Myxococcus xanthus: one gene and its partner. The protein of the gene in region 1 interacts with the protein of each later gene in a pairwise test. Links are inferred from orthologs where the notes say so. Each region holds a gene or a part of one and is shown on either strand. Other genes may lie near its edges. The genes, in order: BHS09_RS34585 and BHS09_RS17660.

Region 1 (14,903 bases):
TTTCACGCGACGTCACCGGAACGCAGTTCGACGCGGATGCCACCTACGGCAACGCGCATACGGGCATGCTCGCGGCACGCGGGGCGGAGGCGTGGGGCCCCGTCCGCGCCTCGCTGGAGGCAGAGCTGCTCAACAGCGACGGCTACCCCATCGTCAGTGCCGCCCAGCGCGGCGCCATCGACGCGGACACGCCCAGCAGCCATGCCGTCCTCAACGGGCGCGTCGAAGCGGATGCCACCGATGCGCTCACCCTCTCCGCTCGCGCCGGTCTCTTCCGCGAGAACCAGAACGGCGGCACCCAGCTCACCACCGCGCGCGTGGAGCTGGCGCACTTCGGCGCGGGCGCACGGCTGCGCACCGCGCACGGCGGCACCTTCACGCTGGACCTCTTCGGCCGCGTGCAGCGCTTCGAACAGGACCGCGCGCGCATCACCCAGGACCGCTCTTCCGAGGCACTGGCCGCCAGTCAGGACGTACCGGCCAACGACCAGGGCGCGTCCCTCGTCTGGACCGGCCCGTCCTGGACAGCCCTGGGCACGCACGTCCTCACCGCCGGCCTGGATGCGCGCCGCATGGCGGGCACGTCCTGGGAGCAGCTCTTCCCTCCCGCGCCCTCGGAGACCTCCCTCCGCCTGCGCGACACCGGAGGCACCCAGCTGTCCGGCGGTGTCTTCATCGAGGACCTCTACACGCCCTCGCCCGCACTGGAGCTCAGCGCCGCGCTCCGGATGGACGTGTGGCGCAACCAGAACGGTGAGCAGCGTCTGGAGCGCGCCAACGGCGCGGTGGACACGACAAGCTTCGACGACCGCACCGAGCAGCAGCTCAGCCCACGGTTGGGCTTGCGAGTACGTCCGTTGGAAGGGCTCACCCTGCGCGCCTCCGCCTATCGTGCGTTCCGCGCCCCCACGCTCAACGAGCTGTACCGCCCCTTCCAGGTGGGCACCCTCCTCACCGCCGCCAACGCCAACCTGGGCGCGGAGCGGCTGTGGGGCGCCGAGGCCGGCGTGGAGGCCGAGTCCTCCTCGCTGGGCCTCACCACGCGCGTGACGGGCTTCTGGAACGTGCTCGACGACCCCATCACCAACGTCACGCTGGAGCAGCCGCTTCCGGATGGATCCACGCGCCAGCGGGAGAATCTGGGACAGGCGCGGGTGCGCGGCGTGGAGGCGAGCGTGGACTGGAAGCTGGCACGTCAGTGGACGGCGCTGCTCGCGTACACCTTCGTGGACCCCGTCGTGACGCGCTCGCCGGGACAACCCGGGCTGGTGGGCAAGCAACTCGCGCAGGACCCCCGACACCGGGGCACCGCCATCGTCACCTTCCACGACCCCGACATCGTGACGGCCACGGTGCAGCTTCGCGTGACGGGCGCTCAGTTCGAGGACGACCTCAACGAGCGCCCCATGGGCGGCTACGCCGTGGTGGACGTGTCCGCCAGCCGCCACCTCTTCTGGAAGTTGCACGTCTTCGGCGCGGTGGAGAACCTCTTCGACCGCGAGTACCTCGCGGGCCGCGCCGGGGTGGACACGTTGGGTCCACCCCTGCTGGCGCGCATCGGCCTGCGGCTGCGCGACGCGCCCTGATGCTCAGCGGAGGGTGCGCACCGGCCGCACCGGTCCGTTGAACCAGCGGCTCAGCGACACCACGTCCTCCATGCGGCGTGCGGGCGGGAGGCTGTCGAGGAAGACGCGGCCATACGCCTTCGTCACGATGCGCCGGTCCAGCATCGCCACGATGCCCCGGTCCGACTGCGTGCGGATGAGCCGGCCGAAGCCCTGCCGCAGCGCCAGCGCCGCGTGCGGGAGCTGATACAGCTCGAAGGGCTCCTCGCCCCGCTGCTGGAGCTGTTTGATGCGCGCGGCCACCAGCGGGTCTCCCGGCGACGCGAAGGGCAGCCGGTCGATGATGACCAGGCTCAGCGCGTCACCCGGCACGTCGACGCCCTCCCAGAAGCTGTGCGCCGCGAAGAGGACGCTCGGAGTCTCGCGGAAGGCCTCCAGCAGTTGCTGCTTGGGGCGCTCGCCTTGCAGCAGCGACTGATAGGGCAACCGGGGCGCCACCAGCTCATAGGCCCGCACCATGTTGCGCAGGGACGTGAAGAGCACGAAGGCGCGCCCACCCGTCACCTCGCAGAGCCGTTCAATCTCCTCCGCCGCCTCCTCGATGAACCCCGGGGCGGCCGGGTCCGGCAGGTGCGTAGGCAGGTACAGCGCCGCCTGTGACGGGTAGTCAAAGGGACTGGGCACCGCCAGCGTCCGCACGCGCGTCACCGGCTGGCCGTCCTCGCCGTACAGGCCCATGCGGTTGGCGAAGAAGTCGAAGCGGCTGTCGGCCGCCAGCGTCGCGGACGTGTACACCACCGTGTCCAACGCGCCGTACATCCGCTCGCGCAGCTCCTTCGCCACGTCGATGGGGCTGGCGCGCAGGAAGAGGCCCTTGCCCCGCTGCTCCGCCCAGTAGACGTGGTCCGAGGACTCGGCCTTCTCCAGGAAGGAGAGCTGCTCCTCCATCTCGTCCGAGCGGCGGGTGATGGCGGCCAGCTCCGGCTCGCGCTCGCCCACCGTGAAGGCGGACAACGCGGCCAGCGCGTCACGCACGCCCTCCAGCGGCGTGGACAGCTTCGCCATGACCTCCGAGCGCAGCGCCACGGAGGCCTCGTGGCCGGACAGCCCCAGCGCCCGGGGCGCCTGCGCGAAGAGCGCATCCGCCCCCGCGCGCAACCGGGCCGCCAGCGCGCGCAGCATGGCGTGGCGGGCGTCGTCCTCCTTCAGCGACGCCACCGCGTCCCGCGCCAGCTCCTCCAGCCGGTAGTTGGACACGCTGCAACCGAAGTGGCCGCTGGCCGCGTCTTCCAGCGCATGGGCCTCGTCGAAGATGACGGCCTCGTACCAGGGCAGCACGCCCTCGGTGCGCTTGCCGGAGCTGCGCAGCGCCAGGTCCGCGAAGAAGAGGTGGTGGTTGACCACCAGCAGGTCCGCCTGCTCCGCGCGCTTGCGCATGCGCGTGACGAAGCACGTCTCGTACTGCGGGCACTTGGTGCCCACGCACGTCTCGGACGTGGTGGACAGGCGCGACCAGGCGCTGAAGGACTCGGGCAGGTCCAGCTCGCTGCGGTCGCCGGTGTCCGTCTCCTCCGCCCACGCCTTCAGCTTGGGCCAGTAGCGCGACTCCTCGCGCGAGCCGAACTGCGGCTCCTTGGAGAAGGCGTCATAGCGGTGCAGGCAGAGGTAGTTGCTGCGGCCCTTGAGGTACGCGGCCTCGAAGCGCAGGCCCATCTTCTCCCGCATCAACGGCAGGTCCTTGAAGAAGATCTGGTCCTGCAAGGTCTTGGTGGCCGTGGACACGACCACCCGGCGTCCCGACAGCAGCGCGGGCACCAGGTAGGCGAGCGTCTTGCCCGTGCCGGTTCCCGCCTCGGCCAGCAGGTAGCTGTGCTCGGCGAAGGCCCGCTCCACGGCGCGCGCCATCTGAAGCTGCTCCGGGCGGTGCTCGTACGCGGGCAGCGCGACCTCGAGCGCGCCTCCCGGACCGAGCAGGCTGTCGACGGACGGAGGGGTGGAGACGGAGAGCGACATCGGCACCGAGGGGGAGACGGGAAGCGGCCGGACAAAATAGCAGCGACCGCCGTTTCAAGCGCGTTTCCGGCCGCGGCCGCGCCGCCTGGCCCGGGTGGCTGCCTGCTCCTCCGTCAGCGAGCCGCACCGCCCTCGGCGGCACGGCGCCCGGACAGCCCGGCGCTCAGTACCCCGCGCTCAGCGTGCGCAGGTGCTGGAAGACGAGCACGGCCAGCACCAGCACCACGATGAAACCCACGCCCACCGCCACCGTCTTCAGGCGCCGGAAGACGCTGGGGGTTCCGGCGGGCTCCACCGATGACGGCACCACCAGGGTGGCCCTGCGCACCACCTCATCACGGCCCCGCCGGGCGACGGCATCGTCGGGCGCACGCGCCAGGCGGATCCGGTACAGCCGCCCCGCCATGGCCAGCTCGCCCCGCCCCACCGCCAGCGTCATCAGCCGGTCATGGGCGTCCCAATCCTCCCAGCGCGCCGCCAGCTTGCGCCACGCGTCCGCCAGCACGTCCGAGAGGGGATGCTCCTCGGGCTGGTAGTTGACGTAGACGAGCCCGCACTGCGGGCAGGACAGGGCCTCCTCGCGCCGAGGCGCCACACACTTGGGACAGACGCCAGGGGGCGGCTCGAAGAGCGCGTCGTCCGTCAGCGGCACCGACTCCGAACGCACCACCCGCAGGGCCGGCGTCACTGGCGCGGAAGCGCTCCAGCTGTCGGAGGGCGGCTCCACCGGCACCGGCGCCGACCCCGCGGCGGGAGCAGCCCGCACCTCCGTTCGCGGCGCGGTGGTGGCCGGCGGACCCACGCGGCTGTCCACGCCGCAGCGGCCACACGTCACCACGAGTCCCCCGGCTTCCGTCCGGTAGGTCTCCAGCGGCACGAGCCGCTCGCACGCGTCACACTGGAACTTCATGTCATCACCTGGCGCAGGGGAATGGGCATGGCGCAGCCGATGAGTGCCAGCAGGCACAGCGCGCAAATCCACTTCCGCAGTGGACTGAGCGGTGCCTGGGGTTCCACCACCTCGGGATGGCCGAAGCCTACCAGCTTGCTCGTCACCAGCAGCCATAAGCCCCAGGACGCGGTGACGAAAAGGGTGAGGACCAACAGCACCAACGCCACCGCGCGGCCCACCCAGTGCGCGCGCCGGCCCCACAGCGCATAGGCCAGGTGCCCGCCGTCGAGCTGCCCCACGGGCATCAGGTTCAGCAGCGTGACGAGCAGCCCGAACCAGCCGGCGATGACCACCGGATGGACCAACACGTCCTTGCCCTCCGGGAGCGGTCCCAGGGCCAGGCGCGTCAGGCCCTGCATCAACAGGCTGTCACCGAAGAGCGTCTGCACGCCGTTGAAGGGTGTCTCCGGCGCGGGCGGCGCGTTGGTGACGCGGTCCATCACCCAGGTGAAGACGTCCCGGCCAATGGCCCACAGCGAGCCGTCCCCCGGGAAGGTGGTGGACGGGATGTCCGGCGCATCCACCACGGAGGAGTGAGCCAGCCCCCAGAAGAGGATGGGCAGGGCCACCACCAACCCCGCGAGCGGTCCCGCCGCGCCAATGTCCACCAGGGCGTTGCGGTTCGGGATGCGGTCGCGAATGCGGATGACGGCGCCCAGCGTGCCCACGCCGAGCACCGGCAGCGGGATGAAATAAGGCAGGGATGTTTCAACCCGGTGACAGCGCGCCAACACGTAGTGCCCCATCTCATGGGTCCCCAGGATGGCCAGCAGCGACAGGCTGAAGGCCAGCGCGCGGAAGGCCGCTTCGGGGGACACCTCTCCCAGTGAGTAGGGCCGCTGGAAATGGAAGTAGAGCAGGTACGAGGTGAAGGTGGTTCCTACCGTCAGCACCAGGAGCAACAGGTGCACCCAGTAACGCGGCGCGGGGCGGGCAGCGGAGACGGTATCCATGAAGGGAGCCTCGAGGTTGGCTAGCAAGGGGAGATGTGCATTGCAACGCGCAGCCGCCCAACCGGACCGATACCGAGTGTCCCGGACGGACCTTGACATGGAGTCGACATCTGCTACGACCCCGCCCGCTTGAAGGTTTCAAGACAACGGCCGGTTGCCCTCCAAGGCGTCCGGCCACCACACAAGCATCCAATTCAAGAGGGGAAAGATCATGAAGAAGCTCGTCCTGTCCGCCGTTGTCGCCAGCAGCATGGTTGCCTGCACCAGCGTTGAGAGCGCCGTTGTCTCCGGCACGGAGATCGCCTCCAACGGTGAGGCCGTCGCCGTTGTTCAGGCCAACGCCCTGGGCCTGACCGCCATCTTCCACATCGTCGACATCGTGCAGAGCGACCTCGACACCGTCATCAACAAGCTGCTCATCGCCGAGGCCAAGGCCATGGGCGCCTCCAAGGTGGAGCTGCTGACCGCGGGCACCACGGCCCGTCACGGCATCTACGCCCTGACCGGCACCATCATCGGCGTGACCAGCTCCAGCGCCGTGGGCGTGGCGGTCAAGTAGTCCACACCGCGCAAGCCGCGCGGTTCATGCGGAAGGCCCCCTGGCGACAGGCGGGCCTTCTTGCTTTTGTGCCCTCCCATGCGTGAACGCCTCCTCCTGTTGTGTGCCCTGACGGCCCTCACCGGCTGCCCCAAGAAGGGCGGCGATGACACGGCCACGCTGCTGCCCGAAGTCAAAGCCGGGCTCGCCGCCCGCGAAGCGAAGCTGAAGAGCTACCGCATCGCCGGCACCGTGCAGGACGCGGGGCTGGAGCCGGTGACGTTCACCTTCGAATACCGCGCGCCGCAGCGCCTGCGTGGCACGCTGGGCCCGCCCGCCTCGCGCACCTTCGCGTGGGACGGCGCGCACTTCTTCCAGCAGCTCGACGGGGAGAAGCGCTTCAGCACCTTCACCTCGGAGCTGCCGCCCGCGAAGCTCGCCGGCTTCCTGTCGGAGACGTTCCACCCCTTCATGCCGGAAGGCTTCCGGACGCCGCTCTTGCTGAGCCACGCGACGGTCCGCCGCGCCACGCACCCGCTGGCGCCGCAGGCGGTGGAGCTGGTGCAGAAGCTGGAGGGCGACGCCGCGGGACTGGAGATGGTCTACGTGCTGCGCTGGCCCCAGCTGGACTTCCTGGGCCGGCGCACCGTCTCACCAGACGGCGCCGCGGCCGAGGAGCGCGTGGAGGAGGAGCACTGCGACGCGGCCTTGTCGCTGTGCGTGCCCAAGCGCCTTGGCCGGTGGCAGGGAGGCAAGCGCGTGGGCGAGACGGTGCTCACGCGCGTGGAGCTGAACGCGGCCCTGCCCAACGACGGCTTCACCCTCACCGCCCCCGAAGGCTACGACGTACAGACGCGGACATTGGTGGAGTCCACCCCCGCCACCCAGCCCACGGACGGTTGACCGCCAACCCCGGCATCCCCACCTTCGGGGCCGAGGGACAAGGCACATGGTGGAAAACGTCATCTTCGACGTGGATGGAACCCTGGTGGATTCGGTGGACGAGCACGCCGAGGCATGGCGGCGCGCCTTCCTTCACTTCGGCCGGGACATCCCGTTCGCACACGTGCGCAGCCAGATTGGCAAGGGCGCCGACCAGCTCATCCCCGTCTTCTTCAACGACGAGGAAGTGGAGCGCTTCGGCAAGGAGTTGGACGAATACCGCGGCAAGCTGTTCCTGGACGAGTTCCTGCCGAAGGTGCGTCCCTTCCCCCGGGTACGGGAGCTCTTCCAGCGGCTGCGCGCGGGCGGCATCCGCATCGTGCTGGCCTCCAGCGCGAAAGAGCAGGAGCTGAAGCACTACGTGAAGCTGTGCGGCATCGAAGGCCTGTTCGAGGCGAAGACGAGCACGGACGAGGTGGACAAGAGCAAGCCCCACCCGGACATCTTCGAGGCCGCAATGGCGCGGCTGGGCAAGCCTTCTCCGGACGTGACAGTCGTCGTGGGCGACACGCCCTATGACGCGCTCGCCGCCAACAAGTTGAGCCTGCCCTCCGTGGGCGTGCTCGCTGGCGGCTTTCCTCCGGATGACCTGCGCGCCGCGGGCTGCCGCACGCTGGTGAAGGACCCGGCGGCGCTGCTCGCGCGCTACGAGGCGTCCCGGCGCGAATGGCCCTGGAACGAGTCCGACACCAGCCAGGTGGCCAAGGACGACGAGCGGCGCTGAAGCCGCGCCCCCGCCCTTCCCCACCCCACGAGAGGGATGGGGAAGCGGCGGCGTGCTAGCTGCGGGTGCGGCTGCGCGAGCCGCGGCTGCTGGTTCCGCGACGCGTCCCGCTCCGGGACTTGGAAGCAGGCCGCTTCGCGGTGGTGGTGCGACGGGCGGTGGCGCGACGGGCCGCGGTGCCCTTGGCGGCGGTGGACTTGGAACCCGAACGCGTCGCTCGAGCAGTGGGCTTGCGCGTGCGGCCCGTGGCGGCGGTGGCGCGGCGACGGGTGCCGGCGCGCTTCGCGGCGGTGGCCTTGCCTCCCTTGCGGCCCGCCTTGCGCGCGTTCTTCCGCGCCAGGGGACGGCTGCGCGCGACCTTGGCCTTGCTGCCCGAGCCGCCCTTCTTCATCCCGCCGCCCGTGAGCTTGTTCACGGTGGCCCAGGCCCGGGACTCGGCCGTCTCGTCGGAGGCGCCGCGCTTCTCGTAGCCCTCTTCGATGTGCTCAGCCATCCGCTTCTGCTTCGCCGTGTACTTCGCCTTGCTTCCTCGTGCCATGCGACTTGCTCTCCAGGCCTGACTGACACCTGCATGGGGCCAGCTCCAGCGCAGAGGTGAGCAGTCACCCACCCATCCGGAAGCGCGCAGCCGGATGGACCTGTTCACCCGGCGACGCACGCATGCATGCCCACGTGGCACCCGACATCGGGAATGCACCGGAGCACGGGGCGACTCGCGGCGAGGGTGCGCGCACGACACCGCCTCGCATCCCGCTGGCCGGACGGACCGTGCGTGCACAGATTGGCGGGCGACACGAAAGAGGAGGCACCCTGGAACCCGCCCTCATCAAGCCCCCATGCAGGCCCGTCCTGGATGACGGCCCCGCGGTGTTGGTGGTGAACACGCGCTCGCGTTCAGGGCGTGAGGCCTTCCAGGCCGCCAGGGAAACGCTCGTGGCGCGGGGCGTCTCCATCGTCGAATGCCACGCGCTGTCCCGAGCGGTTCGGCTGGACGCGGTGGTGGAGCGGATGGTGGCACGGGGCACCCGCCGCCTCATCGTGGGAGGAGGCGACGGCACCCTGAGCCGCGCGGTGGTCCGGCTGCTGGGCCGCGACGTGACGCTGGGCGTCCTCCCGCTGGGCACTGGCAACGACTTCGCGCGCTCGCTGGGAATCCCGCCCGACATCGAGGCCGCCTGTGACGTCATCGCCCAGGGCTACACGGCCCGCGTGGACGTGGGCCTGGCCAATGGGCGCCCCTTCCTCAACGCGGCCAGCCTGGGACTTGCCACCGGCATCGCCAAGCGGCTGACGAAGCGGCTGAAGCAGCGCGCGGGCAAGCTGGCCTACCCCGTGGCGGCCGCGGCGGAGATGAAGGACCTGCGCCCCTTCCACATCCGGCTGAAGGCGGATGACCAGGAGCTGGCGCTGGACGTGCTGCAGCTGGTGGTGGGCAACGGCCTCTACCACGGCGCCGGAAACATGGTGGCGCCCGATGCCCGGCTGGATGACCGGCGGCTGGACATCTACGCCATCGCCGCGCCCTCCGCCGCGTCGGGGCACGAAGGCACCGGCCTGGGCCAGCTCCAGGACATCGCCACGTTGATGCGGGTGGCCCTGTCCCTGCGCTCAGGCGAGCACGTTGAGCACCCCGCTGTCACCGCCCTGCGCGCCGCGCGGCTCTACGTGGAGGCCGACCCCGTTCAGGAGGTGAACGCGGACGGCGAGCTCGTGGGCAAGACACCCATGCGCTTCGAGGTGGCCCCCGCGGCCCTGCGCGTCTACGCGCCCGCGCCCTCCTGAAGTTTCGGTTCACTGCGAGGCTGGCCTACACTGTGGGCAGCCGCGACGGCGACGGCCGGACGCGGGGGAGGCCGAGCCCGTGCGCCATCGAACCCCCTTCTTGATTGCCTTGTGCCTGGCCATCGCGGCGGTGCTGCTGCTGTGGTTCCGCATGCCCGTCCCCGCGGCCCCCGCCGACGCGCGCCCGGAGGCCGCGGCGTTGACCGCGCCAGCGCCCGTCACCAGCGGCGCCCAGTCCCGCGCCAGCACGCCGCCCACCCCGCCGCTGGAGACCGCCCCCAACGCCGAGCTGGGCGCCTTCGTGGTGCGCGTGGTGGACGCCCAGGGCCCCGTGACGGGCGCGCGCGTGCGGGCCTACCTGCGGGTGGGCGCGGACGGCACCGGGGCCACGCCGTGGCGCCGCGCGGGTGACGGCACCACGGCGGACGGCGGCGTGCTCCGCCTGCCCGCGGCCCCCGGCGACTACCTGCTGTCCGCGCATGCGCCAGGCCACGGCCCCGTGCGGATGGAGGCCACGCGGCCGCTCGGCGAGGCGGAGACGGCCGTCGAGCTGCGCCTGCCCGACGGCGTGACGCTGAGTGGGCGCACCGTGGCGGAAGGGCGCGAGGAGCCGGTGCCGCTCGCCTCACTGAGGCTGCGGCCCTACCCCGGGACGCCCACGGCCTGGGCGGCCCCCACCGGCTTGCCGGAAGAAGCGGCGGAGACGACGAGTGACGCCCAGGGCCGCTTCGCCTTCACGCAGCTGGCGGCCGGACGCTACGAGCTCACCGCCGAGGCGCCGGGCTTCAGCCGCCGCACCTTGCGCCTGCTCCAGGTGCCGCAGGCCGGTGAAGTCGTCGTGGGGCTCTGGGGCGCGAGCACCCTGGAGGGCTTCGTCGTCGACGCGAAGGGGCAGCCCGTCGCGGACGCGGAGGTGGTGGCGACGGGAGGCACCGCGCCGGTGCGCGTCACCACCGGGGAAGGTGGCGGCTTCGCGCTGGAGGTCAACGCGGGGACGTGGGTCGTGTCCGCGCGCCGAGGGGACCAGCTGGGCCGCGTGCCGGGGCCGCTGTCCGTCGCGCCAGGCGAGACGCTGCGCGGGCTCGTGGTGACGCTGGGCGCGGCCAGTGGCCTGACGGGCACGGTGTCCACGGTGGAGGGCGCGCCGGTGCGCGGGGCCATCCTGGTGGCGTCTCCCGCGGGCGGCCAGGGCGAGCTGGGCCGGTCGGCGTCCGAGGACGATGGCGGGTGGCGGATGGACGTCCCTCCCGGCGAGTACGACGTGACGGTGCGCGCGGCGGGGATGACGGGCCGCGTGTTCGAAGCCGTGGTGGTGAACCCGGGCGGCCACACGCCCCTGGACGTGCGGCTGGAGCCCGCGACGGCGGCGCTGGAAGGCCTGGTGGTGGACTCGGAGGGACGGCCGCTGGAAGGCGCGCAGGTGCGCGCCGAACCGGAGTCCTTCTCTGGCGTGGCGCACACGGCGCTCACCGACGCCGAGGGCGCCTGGAAGCTGGAGGGACTGGAAACGGGGCCCACCTCCGTGCGCGCGCGGCGCGAGGGCTCGCAGCGGTGGACGTCCCGCATGGAGACGCTGAAGGCGGGAGTCGTCACCCGCGTGGACTTCACCCTGGCGGACTCCGGCTCCGTGTGGGGGCAGGTGACGCGCGCGTCGGGCGGGCCGCTGACCGAGCCCGCGCTGGTCCACGCAGTGCCTCGGGGCGGCTCGGGCACGGCCTCCACGGAAACGGATGCACAGGGCCAGTTCCAGCTGGAATTGCCCGCGGGCGTCTACCAACTGGTCGCGCTGCTCCACCAGACGCCCGCCATCTACTTCCACATGGAGAGCGACCCGTTCGTGACGGTGCCTTCAGGCGGCGCCGTGCGGCAGGACCTGCTGTTGAAGGAGGACTCCGTGTTGTCCGGCGTCGTGCTGGAGCCCTCCGGGGTGCCCAGCCCGCTGGCCATCGTGGCCGCCATCCAGGGCGGGGACTTCCCCATGACGCGCAAGGAGCGCGCGGACGAGTCGGGCCAGTTCGCCATGCCGCCGCGCCCCCAGGGCGCCCAGCCCCTGGAGCTGGTGGCCCACAACGCGGGGCGCGTGGGGCGGCTGCCCGCCGCGCATGAGGACCAGGCGCCGCTCACGGTGCGGCTGGAGCCCGCGGCCACCCTGCGCGGGCGCGTGGTGGCGGGCAGCGGCGCGGCTCCGGATGGCTTCGTCCTGGAGCTGCTCGAGGCCAACGGTGAGGCCCTGCCCTGGGCCGGCGCCTGGCCCACCACGCGGCGCTTCGCTGGCAGCACCTTCGTGCTTCCAGACGCGCCCGCCCAGGCGCTGAAGGTGACGGTGCGCACCGAGGACGGCCGCACGGGCGAAGCCCAGGTGACGCTGCGGCCCGGGGGCACCTCGGACGTGGAGGTGCCGCTCACCGGCGGCGTGGCGTCCATCTCCGGGCGCGCGGTGTGGAGCAAGGGGGGCGGCCCTGCGCCAGGGGTGGCGGTGTTCCTCGACAAGGCCGTGGGTGGGCGCCCGGATGCCTTCACCGGGCAGGACGGACGCTTCCGCCTGAGCGACGTGCGCCCGGGCATCCACACCGTGCGGCTGCTGCCGCCGGAGGGCCGCGTGGAGACGCGCACCGTGAAGGTGGCGGAGGCGGAGGCCACCGACGTGGGTGACGTCACGGTGTCCCCGCGCCGGGCCACGCCGGGCACGCTGGGCGCGGGCTTCAGCGAGGACCGGGGCCACGTCGCCTTCGCGTGGCTGACGCCGGACGGGCCCGCGGCGCGCGCGGGCGTCAACGTGGGGGACCGGCTGGTGGCGGTGGATGGCCAGGTGGTGCGCGACAGCACGGAGGCGGAGTCCCGCACCCGGGGTGCGCCCGGCACGCCCGTGCGGCTCCACGTCCGGCGCGCGAATGGTGAGCAGGAGGTGCTCGTCACCCGCGCGGAGTGAGGCCCGCTACACCTTCTCCAGCACGCGCGACAGCACCTGCGCGGTGAAGTTCACCAGCGGAATCACGCGCCGGTAGTCCATGCGCGTGGGGCCGATGACGCCCACCGTGCCCAGCACCTGCTCCTGGTTGCCGTAGGGGCTGGCGATGACGGTGACGTCGCCGGCCGCGGAGAAGTCGCTCTCCGCGCCGATGAAAATCTGCATCTCGTTGGCCACCTGCACCCGGTCCAGCAGCGACAGCAGCTTGTGCTTCTCATCCAGGGCCCTGAAGAGCGCGCGCATGCGCTCCACGTCCGCGAACTCCGGCTGCTCGAAGAAGGAACCCGTGCCCTGGATGAGCACCCGCTCCGTGGACGCCAGGTCCGTGGCCGCCGCGCCCAGCTTCAGCGCCTTGGCCGTCAGCGCGTTGTAGAGCGCCTGCTCCTGGTCCATCTCCGCGCGGATGCGCTCGCGCGCCGACTCCAGCGGCACCTCCCGCAGCAGCTCCGACAGGTAGTTGCTCGCCTTGAGCAGTTCGTCGGAGGTGATGGGGAACTCCACGGTAATCGCCTTGTTGTGCACCTGGCCGCTCTGCCCCACCAGGATGGCGAGCACCCGGTCCTCGCGCAGCCGGACGAACTCGATGCGCCGGAACACCGCCGACTCCGGCCGCGGCGCCACCACCACGCCCGCGTGGCGCGTCAGCGAATGGAGGATGCGGCTGGCCTCGCCCAGCATCTCCGCCAGGTCGGCCTCGTGCGCGAGCCCCGCGTGGATGAGCTCCCTGTCACGCGGCGTCGGGTCCTTCAGCTTCACCAGCGTGTCCACGTAGAAGCGGTAGCCCTGGTCGGTGGGAACACGCCCAGCGGAGGTGTGGGGCTTCTCCAAGAAGCCCAGCTCCTCCAGGTCCGCCAGCACGTTGCGCATGGTGGCGGAGGACACCTCGAACCCCGACCTGCGGGTGAGCTGCTGACTGCCAACCGGCCCGCCCGTGGAGATGTACTCCTGGACGACCGCCCGGAGGACTTCCTTCTCACGTTCACCCAGCTCTTCGGACATCCCTGGCGCTCACTCCGGAGCCACCGGTGCGGCGGCATCTCCGCCCTGGCTCCATGGGAAAGTCTAAGGAAGCGGCCCCGGGCATTCAATCCGGGAGCCGCCCTGTCCCTACGGGCAACCCGGCGCGACATTCCCGACGCGACCATTCCAGCCAGCCGGACGGCCGCCCCGACGCACGAGCGTGCTGCCCGTCACTGTACTTCCCCGGAAAGGGCCCGGCTGTGACGTGTGGCAATGCCCACATGGCCGGCGAAATTCGCCGGCGATACAAGCCGCGCCGTGCCCGCCTCGCGTGCCGCGTCCCTCCCCGTCTCACAGCCAGCCCCCGTCAGCCTGCCCTCTGGAGACGTCCTTCCCGGAGGTGCCCAGCGCGGGTGGCTCATCGCCAGCCTCCTGTCTCTATACGTTATTTGGGGCTCCACCTATCTGGCCATCCGGTGGGCGCTGGAAGGCGGCATGCCGCCGTTCCAGATGTCAGGAGTGCGCTTCGTGCTCGCCGGCGCCCCGCTCTTCGCGGTGCTGTGGCTGCGCGGGGCGCCCGTGCCCACGGCCCGTCAGTGGGGCGCCAGCGCGCTGGTCGGACTGTTGCTGCTGGGCGTGGGCAACGGGGGGCTCGTCTTCGCGCAGCAGTCGGTGCCGTCGGGCGTGGCCGCGCTGGTGGTGGGCAGCCTGCCCTTGTGGACAGCGCTCTTCGGGGGGCTCTTCGGCCAGTGGCCCGGGCGCGCGGAGCGCTGGGGACTGGCCGTCGGCTTCGGCGGCATCGTCCTGCTCAACCTGGGCAGTGACATGGGCGGCGGCCTGCTGCCGACGCTGGCGTTGCTGGTGTCGCCCATGAGCTGGGCGCTGGGCTCGGTGTGGAGCCGCCGGCTGCCCATGCCGCAGGGACTGATGTCCACCGCGGCGCAGATGCTGTGCGGTGGCGTCATCATGCTGGGATTCGGCCTGCTGATTGGGGAGCGCCCCACGGCCATGCCCACGCCCAAGGCGGTGCTCGCGTTCTTCTACCTCGTCATCTTCGGCTCGCTGGTGGGCTACAGCGCCTATGGCTACCTGCTGCGCAACGCGCGCCCGTCGCTGGCCACCAGCTACGCCTACGTCAACCCGGTGCTGGCGGTGTTCCTGGGCGGCCTCCTGGCGGGCGAGACGATGACGCCCACGGCCTGGCTGGCCATGGGCGCCATCCTGGGCGCGGTCGTGTTGCTGACGCGCAAGAAGTGACGCTCAGTTGACGAGCAGCACCTTGCCCACGCCGCTCTGCTCCGCCAGCTTCTGCGCTTCCTTCACCTGCTCCAGCGGGAAGCGCTTGCTGACGGGGATGACCAGGTCGCCCTTGGCGACGGCCTGCCCCAGTTGCGTCAGGCGGCGCGAGTCCGGGTGCGTGAAGATGGCGCGCACGGTGATTTGCCGCCCCTTGGCCTCGGGAGGCTCACCCAGGACGCTGCCGAGGGTGCCGCCGGGCTTCACCTT
Region 2 (14,909 bases), 4.3 Mb from region 1 along the record:
TGCGCGGCGCTGTACCTGCGCGAGCGCCGCCCCTGGCGCGTGGAGATTGACGGCCCCCTCACCAGCGCGGGCTACCTGGAGCTGACGCTGACGTGGCTGCGGCGCTTCGGCTTCGACATCCAGCGCTCACCGTCGAGCTACACCGTCGCCGGGTACGTGGCGCCCCCGGCCGTCCCGACGCTTCCGGGAGACTGGTCGTCCCTGGGCTACCTGCTGCTGGTGGCATGGAAGACGGGCGGAACCGTGGTCCGCGCGAACACGGACAGTGCCCACCCGGACGACGCCATTGTCCGGTTGATTGAGCAGGTGGGCCTGCGCGCGGTGCCCACCGGTGCGCCCTTCACGCTGAAGGTGGAGGGTCAACTGTCAGGAGGCCTGCGCGCCTCCGGCGAGGAGTGCCCGGACCTGCTCCCCACGCTGGCCGCGCTCGCCTGCGTGCTTCCGGCGCCCTCCACGCTCACGGAGGTGGGCATCCTCCGCGTCAAGGAGAGCGACCGTCTTGAGGGCATCCGGACGCTCGTGAAGGCGTTCGGCGGAACCACGGAGCTTCAGGGGGAACGGCTGCAGATCCAACCACCCCGCACGCCACCTTCGGGCTTCGAGATGAGCAGCGAGGGGGACCATCGTCTCGCGATGACAGCTGCGACACTGTGTGTCCTGTCCGGCACGCCGCTGACGCTCACCGGTCCGGAGTGCGTTGAAAAGAGCTTTCCTGGGTTCTGGCGGCAGTTGTCGGGGGTGGGTGTTCGGATAACTGATGCACGCTGAGACCCTCAGTGTCCGACCAGCAGACTTATCGTTCTTTTTTGTTGAAAGCACTCTCCGCCCTGTGAAATCTCCGCCCCATGGCCAAGGACACGCTGACGATCACCGACAATCGGACCGGGAAGACCTACGAGGTCCCGATCGAGAACGGCTGTATTCGCACCAATGCTCTCCGCCAGATCAAAGCGGGCGACGATGACTTTGGGTTGATGGGATACGACCCGGCGTTCCTCAATACAGCCAACTGTAAGAGCGCCATCACCTTCATCGATGGGGACAAGGGCATCCTGGAGTACCGGGGCTACCCCATCGAGCAGCTCGCGGAGAAGTCGAGCTTCCTCGAGGTCGCCTACCTCCTGCTCAACGGCGAGCTGCCCACGCCGAAGGAGCTGGAGCAGTTCAACCACCTCGTCACGCACCACACGTACGTGCACGAGAACGTGAAGAGCTTCATGGACGGGTTCCGCTACGACGCGCACCCCATGTCCATGGTGAGCTCCACGGTGGCGGCGCTGTCCAGCTTCTACCCCGACGCGAAGAACATCAAGGACCCGCTGAGCCGCCGCATCCAGATCACGCGGCTCATCGCGAAGATGCCTACCATCGCCGCGTTCTCCTACCGGCACACGATGGGCCTGCCGTACATCTACCCGGACAACGACCTGTCCTACGTCGCCAACTTCCTGGCGATGATCAAGCGCATCGGCACGTCGACCTACAAGGTCCACCCGGTGCTCGAGCGCGCGCTCGACATCCTCTTCATCCTGCACGCGGACCACGAGCAGAACTGCTCCACCACGTCCGTGCGCACGGTGGGCTCGTCCGAGGTGGATCCGTACTCGGCGGTCAGCGCGGGCATCGGCGCCCTCTACGGCCCGCTGCACGGCGGCGCCAACGAGGCGGTGCTCCGCATGCTCCGCGACATCGGCCACATCTCCAAGATCCCGGAGTTCATCAAGTCGGTGAAGAGCGGCGAGGGTGAGAAGAAGCTGATGGGCTTCGGTCACCGCGTCTACAAGTCCTACGACCCGCGCGCCAAGGTCATCAAGCGCGTGGCCGACGAGGTCTTCGAGGTGACGGGCAAGAACCCGCTGCTCGAGATCGCCGTCGAGTTGGAGCGCATCGCGCTCGAGGACGAGTACTTCGTGAAGCGGAAGCTGTACCCGAACGTCGACTTCTACTCGGGCCTCATCTACGAGGCGATGGGCTTCCAGGTCGAGATGTTCCCGGTGCTCTTCGCCATCCCCCGCACGGTGGGCTGGTGCGCGCAGTGGGAGGAGATGGTGACGGACAACGAGCAGAAGATTGCCCGTCCGCGCCAGGTGTTCACGGGCGCCCCGCGCCGCGACTACGTCCCCATGGACAAGCGCGCCGCCAAGTAGACCGTGACACAAGGCCCGCGCTTCTCGCGTGGGCCAGAAGCACGAAGGGGCGAGGAACCGCGAGGTTTCCCGCCCCTTTCGCTTTCCCGCGGCGCCGGTGCGCTCAGCCCGTCCGAGAACCGCCCTGCGGGGACTCGTCGTAGAGCGACTCCACGAGGTCGGCGTACTTCTCCGCCACCACGTTGCGGCGCACGCTCAGCTTCGGCGTCAGCTCGCCGCCCTCCACGGAGAAGTCCTTCGGCAGCACCGCGAAGCGCTTGATGGTCTCGAAGCGGGACAGCTTCGGATTCACGTCGCGCTCCACGAGCTCCTGGAGGAACTGATGCAGGCGGGCGTCCTCCGCGAGCTGGGCGGCGTCCTCCGGCCACCCCTGCGCCTTGGCCAGGGCTCGCGCCTTCTCCGCGTCCAGGGTCAGCAAGGCCACCAGGAAGTTGCGGCGCTCGCCCAGCACCACCGCCTGGCCCACGCCGGGCAGGGCCTTGAGCAGCTCCTCGATGTTGGAGGGTGACGTCTTCTTCCCGCCCGAGGTGACGATGATGTCCTTCTTGCGGCCGGTGATCTGGACGTAGCCGTCCGGGTCCAGCTGGCCCACGTCACCGGAGTGCAGCCACCCGTCCACCAGCAGCTCGGCGGTAGCCTCCGGGTTCTTGTAGTACCCCATGCAGACGTTGCCGCCGCGCACCAGCAGCTCGCCGTCGTCCGCGATGCGCAGCTCCACCCCCATCATCGCCCGGCCCACGGAGCCCAGCCGCGTGTGGGACTCGGTATTCACCGTGCCGGGGCCCGTCACCTCCGTCATGCCCCACACCTCGTGGATGACCATGTCGATGGAGGCGAAGAAGTCCAGCACGTCCCGGCCGATGGGCGCCGCCGCCGTGGCGAAGAAGGACACCCGCTCCATGCCGATGCGCTCCTTCAGCGGGGCGAAGACGAGCCGCCGGGCGAGCAGATACTGGGCCTCCAGCGTCATCGGGACGCTCTGGTGGCGCATCACCCGCTCATGCCGCTCCGAGGCGACTCGACGCGCCCAGGCCACCACCCGGCGCTTCGAGGGCGGCTGCGAGGCCAGTCCCTCCTCCGCCTTTGCCTTGAACTTCTCCCACACGCGCGGCACGCCGAAGAAGAACGAGGGGCGCACCTCCCGCAGGCTCTGCGGCATCGTGTCCACCGACGCCGCGAAGTACACCTGCACCCCGTTCAGCAAGGGGCTGTGGAGGGAGATGATCTGCTCGGCGATGTGCGACAGCGGCAGATACGACACGAGCGAGGACGCGTCGGGCCGGCCGAACGTCACCGAGTCGGTGAGCTGCTTCGCCGTCCACACCAGGTTGTGGTGGCTGAGCATCACCCCCTTGGGGTGGCCGGTGGTGCCAGAGGTGTAGATGAGCGTGCCCATGGCCTCCGGCGTCAGGGAGTGGACGCTGTCCCAATAGGGCTTCTCGTCCGCGCCGGTGCCCAGGGCCATGACGTCCGAGTAACGCAGCACGCCTTCCGGAAGCACCGTGGGCGCATCGATGACGACCACGTGGCGCAGCTTGGGCAGCCGCTCGCGCAGGGCCAGGGCGGTGCGCAGGTGCTTCTCGTTCTCCACCACCAGGAGCGTGGACTCACAGTGCCCCAGGATGTACTCCAGCTGCTCCGGGGCGCTGGTGGTGTAGAGACCGACAGGGACGCCCCCCATGGCGATGGCCGCCAGATCGGCGACGTGCCACTCCTCGCGGTTGAAGCTCAGGATGCCCACCGGCTGGCCCGTGCCCACGCCCAGCGCGTGCAACCCCAGGGCGAAGCGCCGCACCCGCTGCCCATATTCAAACCATGAGGTGGGCGCATAGGCGCCCCCACGGCGCGTCCACAGGGCTGGGCGCTGCTCCTGCTGGGCGGCCCGGTCATGGAGCGCATGCACCACCGTCTTGGGAAGGTCCATGCCCTGAACGCTAGCGGAAGCAAGGCCCCCGACCAATGTCCCCACGTCTCGGACGTTGACAGCTGGTTGGAGTGCTTTGTATGCCGCGCCCGACCATGAGCATCGACTTCACCTGCCAGAAGTGCGAGGCGAGCTTCGAGCTGGACGCTCAGGACCTCATCGAAGGGACTGAAAAAATCGTCTGCCCGCATTGCGACGCCAAGGCGCCCGCCAACCTCACGGAGGACTTCGTCGCAGCGCTCACGGAGATGCGCGCGCAGATCGCCGCGCTCGACAAGCGGTTCGCCGTGTCCATGACGTTGGAGTCCGAGGACCTGGAGGACATGCTCGACGACGACGACGAGGAAGACGACGAGGACGATTCGGAGGACGACGACCTCGATGAGGACGAGGACGAGGACGTCGACGACGAGGAGGACTACGACGAGGACGAGGACGACGACGACCGTCGTTGAGCCTGTTCGCCTGCCCTCCAGCCCGGGGAGCGCCCCACGCAGCAGGGGGTAACCGGGCCTGGAGCGCAACCCTCCCGGCAGATGGCCGGGTGCGTAGCTTAAAGGCGTGAAAACGCCCAACCGCGCCACTTTGTTCGTCGCACCTCTCTCGGCCGTGCTTCTGGCGCTCGGAGGGCTGCTGATGTTTCCCGCCTTCACTCCACCAGTAGCGCTGGCGGCCCTGGGAAAGGCTCAGGGTCAGCCCTGCATCACCGAAGGAGAAGACGACCCCAAGGCCTGCTCCGAGCTCGTCGAGCTCGAGGTGCAGGATGTCGTCCCGCTGGAGGAGGCCCAGGCCCACGCCGTGGTCCTGGCCACCAAGGACAAGGGCATCGTCCTCCCGGTGTTCGTGGACGAGGCCTCGGCCATCTCCATCGCCTTCCGGCTGGCGGAGCGTCAGCCACCCCAGCCGCTCGCACAGGACCTCCTGGACGACGTGGTGACGGAGCTGGGCGCCAAGGTGACGGAGGTCCGCATCGACGACCTGCGTGACAACGTCTACTCGGGCCGCGTCTTCCTGGAGCAGGGCAAGAAGAAGATGACGCTGGACGCCCGGCCGTCGGACTCCATCGCCATGGCGCTCACCAGCCATGCCCGCATCCGCGTCACCCGCAAGGTGCTGACGCTGGCCGGCATCACCCGCGAGGAGATCGAGGGCCTCCAGCAGGAAGGCCCCGGCGTGGGCGGCAGCGGGCCGCTGGACGCGCCCGGCTTCCCTGCCCCGGGTGCCCCGAGCGAGCCGCCTATCGACATGGACATGCGGGGCCTGCCGCCGGGCCACTCGATGCCCAAGGCGCCGCTGGGCACGGGCAAGGAAATCGAGCTCTAGGTCCTGACGCGGAGCACTTGCAAGAAAGCCCGGCCCCCCCTCCCAGGGATGCCGGGCTTTCTCTCTCTGCCATCGAGAGCGCAAAGGCTCCGCGGCGCCTGGTGAGAGGCCCGCGTTGGCAGAAGAGTTAGTCTCGTGGGCGCAAGGCTGTCAAGCCGGGCACCCCGCCGCCTAGGATGCGCGGCCCTATGCGCAAGGCGAAAATCATCTGCACCCTGGGCCCCGCTTCGGACTCGCCCGAGGTCATCGAAGGGCTCATCCGCGCGGGCATGAACATGGCGCGGCTGAACTTCTCGCACGGCACGCACGAGGAGCACCGCCGCCGGGTGGAAACCATCCGCAAGGTCGCGAAGCGCCTGGGCACGCCGGTGGCCATCCTCCAGGACATCCAGGGGCCGAAGATCCGCCTGGGCCGCTTCGAAGGGGGCCAGCTGCTGGTGAAGCAGGGCCAGTCCGTCACGGTGACGACGCGCAACGTCCTGGGCCAGGACGGCGTCATCCCCACCCCCATCAAGACGCTGGTGAAGGACGTGGCCAAGGGCCACGAAATCCTCCTGGATGACGGGCGCGTGCGGCTGCGGGTGCTGCGCGTCCAAGGGCAGGACGTGCAGTGCCGCGTGGAGGTGGGCGGTGTGCTCAAGAATCACAAGGGCCTCAACCTGCCCGGCTCGCCCATGTCGGTGCCCACGATTACCCGCAAGGACGCGGTGGACCTGGCCTTTGGCCAGGAGGTGGGCGTGGACTACGTGGCGCTGTCCTTCGTCCGCACGCCCGAGGACATCAAGAAGGCGCGCGCGCACGTGGCGAAGCTGAAGACGCCCCTCATCGCGAAGATTGAAAAGCCCCAGGCGGTGGAGCGCGTGGAGGAGATTGCCGCCGTGGCGGACGGCATCATGGTGGCGCGTGGCGACCTGGGTGTGGAGATGCCCCTGGAGCGCCTGCCCGCCATCCAGAAGCGCATGGTGAGCGCGGTGAACCGCATGGGCGGGCTCGTCATCGTCGCCACGGAGATGCTGGAGAGCATGGTGGCCAACGCGCGCCCCACCCGCGCCGAGGTGTCCGACGTGGCCAACGCCATCCTCGACGGCGCGGACGCCGTCATGCTGTCCGGCGAGACGGCCGCGGGCAATTACCCCATCGAAGCGGCGTCCACCATGGCGTGCATCGTGGAGGAGACGGAGCGCGGCGTGGTGAAGCACCAGCACCACTCCCCCTTCGAGCGTTCCGAGGATTTGGGCACCGGCGTGGCCGCGGCGGCCGTGGCGGCGGCGACACAGCTGGGCATTGGCACCATCGTCGCCTACACGGAGAGCGGCCACACCGCGCGCCTCATCTCCGAGTTCCGGCCCCGCGCGCGCATCATCGCCCTCACGCCGAGCGAGACGGCCGTGAATCGCATGGCGCTCTACTGGGGCGTGACGGGCCTGCAGGTGGCGCGCGTCTCCACCACGGACGCCATGCTCAGCCAGGTGCGCCAGTTGTGCCGGAAGGAGAAGATCGGCGCGCCCGGTACGCCCGTGGTGGTGGTGGCCGGGGTCCCACTCAACGTCCCGGGCAACACCAACCTGATGAGCATCCACCGCATCTGAGCGGGCCAGCGGGGCCCCGGGACATGCCGTCACCGGGGCGCTCCGCGGCCAGCGGGCTCAGAGGACCTTCTGCTCGAAGTCGTAGATCTTCTCGACGGCGAGCTGCCGGTAGCGCTCCATGTTGAGCGCACGGCGGGCGCACTCCCACACCAGCTCGTTGGGCGTACGATCCGGCTCCTTCTTCTTTCGGCGCTTCACCTCCGCCTTGATGGCCTTCACGGCCATGCGGGGGTGGTAGCAGAACGCGGAGGAGAACAGCAGGTGCCCACCGAAGGGGATGAGGCGCGCCTCGATGATGTCCCCCGTCTCCAGGCCCGCGACGTGGCGGCGCTCCGTCACGTCGAAGTCCTTGCCCGAGTACAGCTCGCGCAGACGGACCTCGCCCTTGCCCAGCTTGCGGACCTCGAAGAGACCATGGACCGTCTCCGTGAAGCTCCGGAAGGCGTTGGCCTCCTCGGGCGCGGAACCGGCCAGGCGCTGCTCGTAGAACTCCGTGGCCGGCGTCTTGTTCGTCAGCGGCGGGACGCGGTCATAGAGGTAGAAGTCCAGGAAGGACGCCATCCGCAGTTCGAAGAGCTTGTCGTCCTCGAAGACCTCGCCCGTCAGACGGAAGTACTCCGCCTTGGCCTGGAGCAGGTCCTCCTTGCGCGACTCGGCACTGCCAAAGGCGATGAGCTGATCCAGATACGGCTGATAGGAGAGCGGTGACAGCGACGAGGTCATATTCGGTGGCGCCATCCTACCCCGCCATCAGCTTCGCGAACCTGTCGAAGAGATAGCGCGCGTCATGGGGGCCGGGCGAGGCCTCGGGGTGGTACTGCACGCTGAAGGCCCGCGCGTCCGGAACAGCCAGACCCTCCACCGTGCCGTCGTTGAGGTTGATGTGCGTCACGACGGCCAGGCCCTTGAGGCTGGCGTCATCCACGGCGAAGCCGTGGTTCTGCGCGGTGATTTCCACCTTGCCCGTCGTGAGGTCCTTCACCGGCTGGTTTCCGCCCCGGTGGCCAAACTTCATCTTGTACGTCCGGCCGCCCAGGGCCAGCGCCATGATTTGATGCCCCAGGCAGATGCCGAACACCGGCACCTTGCCCAGCAGCGCCGCCACGGTGCGGTCCGCGCCCTTCACCGCCGCCGGATCTCCAGGGCCGTTGGCCAGGAAGACGCCGTTCGGCTTGCGCGCCAGCACCTCTTCCGCCGTGGTGGTGGCCGGCACCACCGTCACGCGGCAGCCCACGTCCACCAGGAAGTGCAGCATCGACTTCTTCAGGCCGTAGTCGTAGGCCACCACGTCGAAGCGGGGCTCGGCCGGCACCCGCACCTCTCCCAAGCCGGTGAAGACGTCCGGCGAGGGCTGGGTGAAGGTGTAGGCCTCCTTCGTGGACACGCCCGTGGCCAGGTCCAGGCCCTCCATGCCGCGCGCGGAGCGGGCACGCTCCACCAGGGCAGAGGGGGACTGGCCCTCGCTGGAGATGACGCCCATCTGCGCGCCGTGCGTGCGCAGGTGGCGCACCAGGCGGCGGGTGTCGATGCCCTCGATGCCGGCCACTCCGTTGCGCTTCAGGTACGCGTCCAGCGACTCCTTCGCGCGCCAGTTGGACGGCTGCTCGCTGAGGGCGCGCACCACCATGCCCACCGCGTGCACCCGGGCGCCCTCCTCGTCCTCCGGGTTGGCGCCGACGTTGCCAATCTCCGGGTACGACATGGTGACAATCTGGCCCACGTACGAGGGGTCCGTGAGGACCTCCTGGTAACCGTACATGGTCGTGTTGAACACCACTTCACCCACCGTTTCGCCCACCGCGCCAAACGCACGGCCTTCGAACGTGGTGCCATCCGCCAGGGCGAGCACTGCCCGCTTTGTCATCACCGCGACTCCTTGCTCTGGCCGACCTGGCCCTTGTCGAACACCTTGTGGCCCGCGACCCACGTCTGGATAACGAGCCCCTTCTGCTTCCGGCCATGGAACGGTGTATTCCGGCTGCGGGAATGGAACTGGTGGGCGTCCACCGTCCACTCCGCGTCCGGGTCCACCACCGTGACGTCCGCCGGCGCCCCAGGCGCCAGGTGACCGCCCGGCAGGCCGAACGCCTTCGCGGGCCCGTGCGTCAGCAGCTCCACCGCGCGGTTCGCGGTGAGCACGCCCGCATGCACCAGCTCCAGCGTCAGCCCCAGGGCCGTCTCCAGCCCCACGATGCCGTTGATGCCCTTCTCGAACTCCACCTGCTTGTCCAACACGCCGTGCGGCGCGTGGTCCGTGGCGATGGCGTCCACCGTCCCGTCCACCAGCGCCTCGCGCAGGGCCTGCACGTCGGTGTCCGCGCGCAGCGGCGGGGCCATCTTCGCGTGGGTGTCGTAGTCCCCCACGGCACGGTCATCCAGGATGAAGTGGTGCGGCGCCACCTCGCAGGTGACGCGCAGACCGCTGCGCTTGGCCTCGCGGATGAGCCGCACGCTGCCCTCGCAGGACACGTGCGCCACGTGCAGCCGGCCCTTCGTCTCCTCCAGCAGCACCAGATCTCGCGCCACCATCGCCACCTCCGCGGAAGCAGGGATGCCGCGCAGCCCCAGCCGCGTGGAGGTGGTGCCCTCATGCATGGCCCCACCCGCGGACAGCGTCAGGTCCTCCTCGTGGACCATGACGGGCACGTCGAACTGGGTGGCGTACTGGAGCGTGCGCCGCATCAGCGACGCGTTCATCACCGGGCGGCCGTCGTCGGTGATGGCCACGCAGCCGGCGGACACGAGCTCGCCCATCTCCGCCAGCTCCTCGCCCTTGAGGCCCTTGGTGATGGCCCCGGCGGGATAGACGTGGCACAGGCCCGCGGCGCGGGCGCGGTTCAGCACCAGCTCCGTCACCATGGCGTTGTCGTTGACCACCTTGGTGTTGGGCATGGCCACCACGGCGGTGAAACCACCCGCCACGGCGGCGCGGCAGCCGGTGAGGACCGTCTCCTTGCCCTCCTCGCCCGGCTCGCGCAGGTGGACGTGCAGGTCGATGAAGCCCGGCAGCACCCACTTGCCGGTGGCATCCACCACCTCGGCGCTGGAGGGCACTGGCAGCAGGGTCTCCGACACCTCCACCACCTTGCCGTCGCGGACCAGCACGTCGCGGACGCCGTCCACCCCGTTGCGAGGGTCGATGACACGCCCCCGTCTGAAGAGCACCGTGGAGCTCATGCCGTACACACCTCCAAGATGGCCCGCCGCACGGCGACGCCGTTGGACACCTGCTCCAGGATGACGCTGCGGGCGCCATCCGCCACCGCCGGCGCCAGCTCCACGCCCCGGTTGATGGGGCCCGGGTGCATCACCACCGCGCCCGCCTTCATCCGCTCCTCTCGGGCCGCGTTGAGGCCGAACAGCCGTGCATATTCACGCGTGGACGGCAGGAACGCCTGCTCCTGGCGCTCCAGTTGGACGCGCAGGCACATCACCGCGTCCGCGCGAGGGAGCGCCGCGTCCAGGTTGTGCGTCACCTCCGCGCCCAGCGACTCCAGCCCCGGCGGTATCAGCGTGGGCGGGCCGCACATCACCACCCGGGCGCCCAGCGCCTTGAGGCAGTGCAGGTTGGAGCGGGCCACGCGGCTGTGCAGCACGTCCCCTACGATGAGCACCGTGCGCCCGTCCAGCGAGCCCCAGCGCTGGCGCAGCGTGAAGGCGTCCAGCAGCGCCTGGGAGGGATGCTCGTGCGTGCCGTCACCCGCGTTGATGACGGCGCACTTCACGTGCTTCGCCACCAGGTGCGGCGCTCCTGACGAGCGGTGACGCATGACGATGGCCACCGGCCCCGTCGCCTCGATGTTGCGGGCGGTGTCCAGCAGCGTCTCACCCTTGGATACCGAGGAGCCGGTGTGCGTCCAGTTGAGCACACTGGCCCCCAGCCCCTTCGCCGCCATGTGGAACGACGTTCGGGTCCGGGTGGAGTCCTCGAAGAAGAGGTTCGCCACCACCTTGCCGCGAAGCAGGTGGGTGGTGTCGGGAGCGCCGGGGAGGTGTGCCTTCGCCCGGTCGAGCAGTGACTCCAGCTCGTCCCGGCGCCAGCCTTCGATTCCAAGCAGGTGTCTCATGGCCGGGGGCGCCGCGTACCCCGGGGCGTGCGGCACGTCAAGCGTCGTGCGCGGTGCGCCGGCCTGCCTGCTTCCAGCGAACGCCTCAACGGACCGGTTCGAAGAACCGATCCACGCGGAGGCCCGTGCCACCGAACAGGCCGTGCAGCAGCCCGTGGTAGCCCAGCGACAGCCACACCACCATCGCCTTGCCCTTGATGTGGCCGTAGGGGACGTACTCCGCCTTGCCGTACCCCGTGACGCCCAGGCCGTGGCGGCTGTCCGCGCTGTTGTCCCGGTTGTCACCCACGGCGAAGACATGTCCCGGAGGGACCTCGTAGGGGCCCTCCCGGCGCGGCATGCGCGGCAGCGTCTGTAGCGCGGAATGCGCCACGCCGGACAGGTTCTCCTCGTAGAGGGTCTCCTGCTGGTCGTACCAGCGCCCGTCGTCGGTGATGTTGTGGACGGTGAACTCGTTGGAGACGAGCTCGCGCTTCTGCGGCTGGCCGTTGATGTGGATGACGCCGTTGATGAACTCCACCACGTCGCCCGGCACGCCGACCACGCGCTTGATGTAGTCCACCGACTCGTTCACCGGGTTGTTGAAGACGATGACGTCTCCACGCTCCGGCGGCCGGACGATGACGAACGGCACGAAGTTGAGGAACGGGACGCGCACGCCGTAGATGAACTTGTTGACGAAGACCTGGTCGCCAATCTCCAGCGTGGGCAGCATGGAGCCGGAGGGGATTCGGTACGGCTCCACGATGAAGGTGCGGAACACCAGCGCCACCAGCAGCGCCTTGCCGAACCCACCCAGGAAGTCCATGGCGGACTGCTTGCGGAACGCACCCAGGTGCTGCGCGGTGAGCGCCTCCAGCCCCTTCACCTCGGTGCGCAACTGCTCCGCGTCACCCGCCGCGGAGGCCTGCTCCACGCGCAGCGCCTGCTCGGCGATGCGGTCCAGCACCGGCCCCGCCACCTTCGCGCTCACGCCGGGCTTGCGGAGGATGCGCTCGTTCTCCTCCAACAGCTCGTTCGCCTCGTGGCGCACGCCGCGCAGCGCCTTCTCCTTGGGGGAGACGTTGCGCCACACCAGCAGGGCCACGAAGTAGAGGACCAGCAACAGCCCCAGCCCCTTCATCACCGGCTGGGCCCACGCGGCGGAAGCGCGCGAGTACTCGATGATCACCGTATACGGCACGTACAGCAGCGCCAGGATGATCAACGGAGCCCAGAGGCTGGTGAGGCGCTCGCGCCACACCAGCACACGGTGGGCGCGAAGCATCTCCGGCGTGCGGCGGGCCGACATCGCCTCGGAGAGCTTCGCGGGAGGGGTGGCGGAAGGCATGGCCGCGTTCATGGACTACTGCTCCGACTTGAGGACCGCGAGGAAGGCCTCCTGCGGAATCTCCACCGTTCCGACCTGCTTCATGCGCTTCTTGCCCTCCTTCTGCTTCTCCAGGAGCTTGCGCTTGCGGCTGATGTCACCACCGTAGCACTTGGCGAGCACGTTCTTGCGGATGGCGGAGATGGTCTCACGCGAGATGATCTTCGCGCCAATCGCCGCCTGGATGGCCACCTCGTACATCTGCCTCGGGATGACCTCTTTCAGCTTCTGGCACACCTCGCGGCCGCGCAGGTAGGCGCGCTCGCGGTGCACGATGACGCTGAGGGCGTCCACCGGGTCCCCGTTGATGAGGATGTCCAGCCGGGCCAGGTCGGACTCGATGTAGCCAGCTCGTAGTCGAGGCTGGCGTAGCCGCGCGACACGCTCTTGAGCTTGTCGAAGAAGTCGAACACGACCTCCGCCAGCGGCATCTCGTACGTGACCTGCACGCGCTGGCCGCTGCTGCCCAGGTACTTCATGTCCTTCTGAACACCGCGGCGCTCCTGGCACAACTTGAGGATGGCGCCCAGGTGGTCGTTGGGGACGTGGATGTGGCAGGTGAGGATGGGCTCCTCGAACTTCTCGATGTGCTGCACCGGCGGCAGCTTGGCCGGGTTGTCCACCAGCAGCGTGTCACCCTTGCTGGTGGTGATGCGGTACACCACGCTGGGCGCGGTGGTGATGAGGTTCAGGTTGTACTCGCGCTCCAGGCGCTCCTGAACGATCTCCATGTGCAGCAGGCCCAGGTAGCCGCAGCGGAAGCCGAAGCCCAACGCGGTGGACGACTCCGGCTCATAGGTGAAGGCCGAATCGTTGAGCACCAGCTTCGCCAGCGCGTCGCGCAGGTTCTCGTAGTCCGCGGAGTCCACCGGGAAGATGCCGGAGAACACCATGGGCTTCACTTCCTTGAAGCCCGGGAACGGCTCGGCCGTGGGACGCGCCTCATCGGTGACGGTGTCACCGACCTTGGCGTCCTGCAGCTCCTTCACGTTGGCCACGAGCACGCCCACCTCGCCCGCGATGAGCTGCTGCACCGGGCGGGAGAACGGGCTGAACACGCCCAGTTCCTGGACCTCGAAGACCTTGTTGTTGCTGAACAGCTTGATCTTCTGCTTCAGCTTGAGCGTGCCTTCCAGCACGCGAACCAGCGTCACCACGCCCCGGTAGTTGTCGTACCAGGAGTCGAAGATGAGCGCCTTGAGCGGCGCGTCCGCGGAGCCGCTCGGAGGCGGCACGTTCTGGACGACGGACTCCAGGATCTCCTGGATGCCGATGCCCTCCTTGGCGGAACACGGCACGGCGACGGACGCATCGATGCCGATGACGTCTTCAATCTCCGACCGGGTGCGCTCCACGTCCGCGCTCGGCAGGTCGATTTTGTTGATGACCGGGATGATTTCCAGGTTGTGGTCCAACGCCATGTAGACGTTGGACAGCGTCTGGGCCTCCACGCCCTGCGACGCATCCACCACCAGGAGCGCGCCTTCGCACGCGGCCAGGCTTCGGCTGACCTCATAGGCGAAGTCGACGTGTCCCGGCGTGTCGATGAGGTTGAGGACGTACTGCTTGCCGTCCTTCGCGGTGTAGTTCATCCGCACGGACTGGGCCTTGATGGTGATGCCCCGTTCGCGCTCGATGTCCATGTTGTCGAGGAACTGGGCTTGCGCCTCGCGCTTGGTCAGAGTCCCCGTCTTGTCGAGGAGACGATCCGCCAGCGTCGACTTTCCATGGTCGATATGGGCGATGATGCAGAAGTTGCGGATGTGCGCGTTTTCAGCCGGCATGTTCAGGGCGCTCGTCGGAAGAAGCGGGCGTGCGTAACAGGGAATCGCGCGAAAATCTACGCGCACGCGTACACCCGATGAGCAACCCACCGGGGGAGCTTGTTTGTTCCCCAGTCATCAGCGCCCGTCCCGGGCGAACTCCCCTGGGACAGGCCCTGAGCCCCCTCCCGGCACGCCCGGTCCCCGGCCCTCAGGGCCGGCCCGGGTACGCTCGTGGGATGGGGTACCGCCCTCCCCCGCCTCGTCTGCCAGCGGGGGCGCTGGACGCCACTCAGCCGTGCGCGCGAGCGGGCGCGCCGGCCTTCTGGCGGAAGTACTCAATGGTGCGGCGCAGGCCCTCCCGCACGTCGACGCTCGGCTCCCAGCCAAGCACCTTCTTCGCCAGCGCGTTGTCCACGCAGGAGCGCATCTGCTCCCCCGGCTTGCCGGGCGCGTGGGCGACGGAGACGCTGGAGCCCGCCGCCTCGGCCAGCAGTGCGTAGAGGCGGTTGATGTCCGTCTCCACACCCGTGCCGATGTTGATGGCGCCCACGTAGTCGTTCTCGAAGGCGAGCCGGTTGGCGCGGGCCACGTCCGGACCGAAGACGAAGTCGCGGGTCTGCTTGCCCTCGCCGAAGATGGTGCAGCCCTGAGCGGCGATCAGCCGCTGGCTGAAGATGGCCACCACGCCCGCCTCGCCGTGCGGGTTCTGCCGCGGGCCGTAGAC

The links.
Region 2: the proteins of BHS09_RS34585 (region 1) and BHS09_RS17660 interact in binary tests that used the Escherichia coli proteins (3 or more experiments, as listed by UniProt). The link is inferred for Myxococcus xanthus from one-to-one orthologs.

The regions. Positions count from the first base shown.
Region 1 is NZ_CP017174.1:8,388,919-8,403,821, forward strand. The notes cover bases 7,425-10,414. They hold BHS09_RS34585 (lipid kinase), read left to right. Parts: upstream 7,425-8,359; coding sequence 8,360-9,469; downstream 9,470-10,414. Other genes in these bases: BHS09_RS34575 (HAD family hydrolase), read left to right, coding at 7,425-7,687; BHS09_RS34580 (transcriptional regulator), read right to left, coding at 7,743-8,225; BHS09_RS34590 (carboxypeptidase regulatory-like domain-containing protein), read left to right, coding at 9,549-10,414. In the rest of the region: BHS09_RS34545 (TonB-dependent receptor), read left to right, coding at 1-1,586; BHS09_RS34550 (ATP-dependent DNA helicase), read right to left, coding at 1,590-3,578; BHS09_RS34555 (hypothetical protein), read right to left, coding at 3,742-4,488; BHS09_RS34560 (site-2 protease family protein), read right to left, coding at 4,485-5,483; BHS09_RS34565 (hypothetical protein), read left to right, coding at 5,695-6,042; BHS09_RS34570 (hypothetical protein), read left to right, coding at 6,121-6,924; more of BHS09_RS34575, read left to right, coding at 6,971-7,424; more of BHS09_RS34590, read left to right, coding at 10,415-12,398; heat-inducible transcriptional repressor HrcA, read right to left, coding at 12,405-13,436; drug/metabolite exporter YedA, read left to right, coding at 13,671-14,654; BHS09_RS34605 (NADP-dependent oxidoreductase), read right to left, coding at 14,658-14,903. UniProt on the Escherichia coli protein: In vitro phosphorylates phosphatidylglycerol but not diacylglycerol; the in vivo substrate is unknown.
Region 2 is NZ_CP017174.1:4,132,216-4,147,124, reverse strand. What follows is about bases 1-2,996. They hold BHS09_RS17660 (citrate synthase), read left to right. Parts: upstream 1-845; coding sequence 846-2,147; downstream 2,148-2,996. Other genes in these bases: BHS09_RS17655 (AMP-dependent synthetase/ligase), read right to left, coding at 2,251-2,996; BHS09_RS17665 (3-phosphoshikimate 1-carboxyvinyltransferase), read left to right, coding at 1-768. Also shown: more of BHS09_RS17655, read right to left, coding at 2,997-4,071; BHS09_RS17650 (hypothetical protein), read left to right, coding at 4,152-4,526; BHS09_RS17645 (bifunctional nuclease family protein), read left to right, coding at 4,708-5,394; pyk (pyruvate kinase), read left to right, coding at 5,583-6,983; BHS09_RS17635 (DUF7986 domain-containing protein), read right to left, coding at 7,041-7,706; carA (glutamine-hydrolyzing carbamoyl-phosphate synthase small subunit), read right to left, coding at 7,723-8,847; BHS09_RS17625 (dihydroorotase), read right to left, coding at 8,847-10,160; BHS09_RS17620 (aspartate carbamoyltransferase catalytic subunit), read right to left, coding at 10,157-11,050; lepB (signal peptidase I), read right to left, coding at 11,136-12,392; BHS09_RS17605 (NAD-dependent epimerase/dehydratase family protein), read right to left, coding at 14,475-14,909.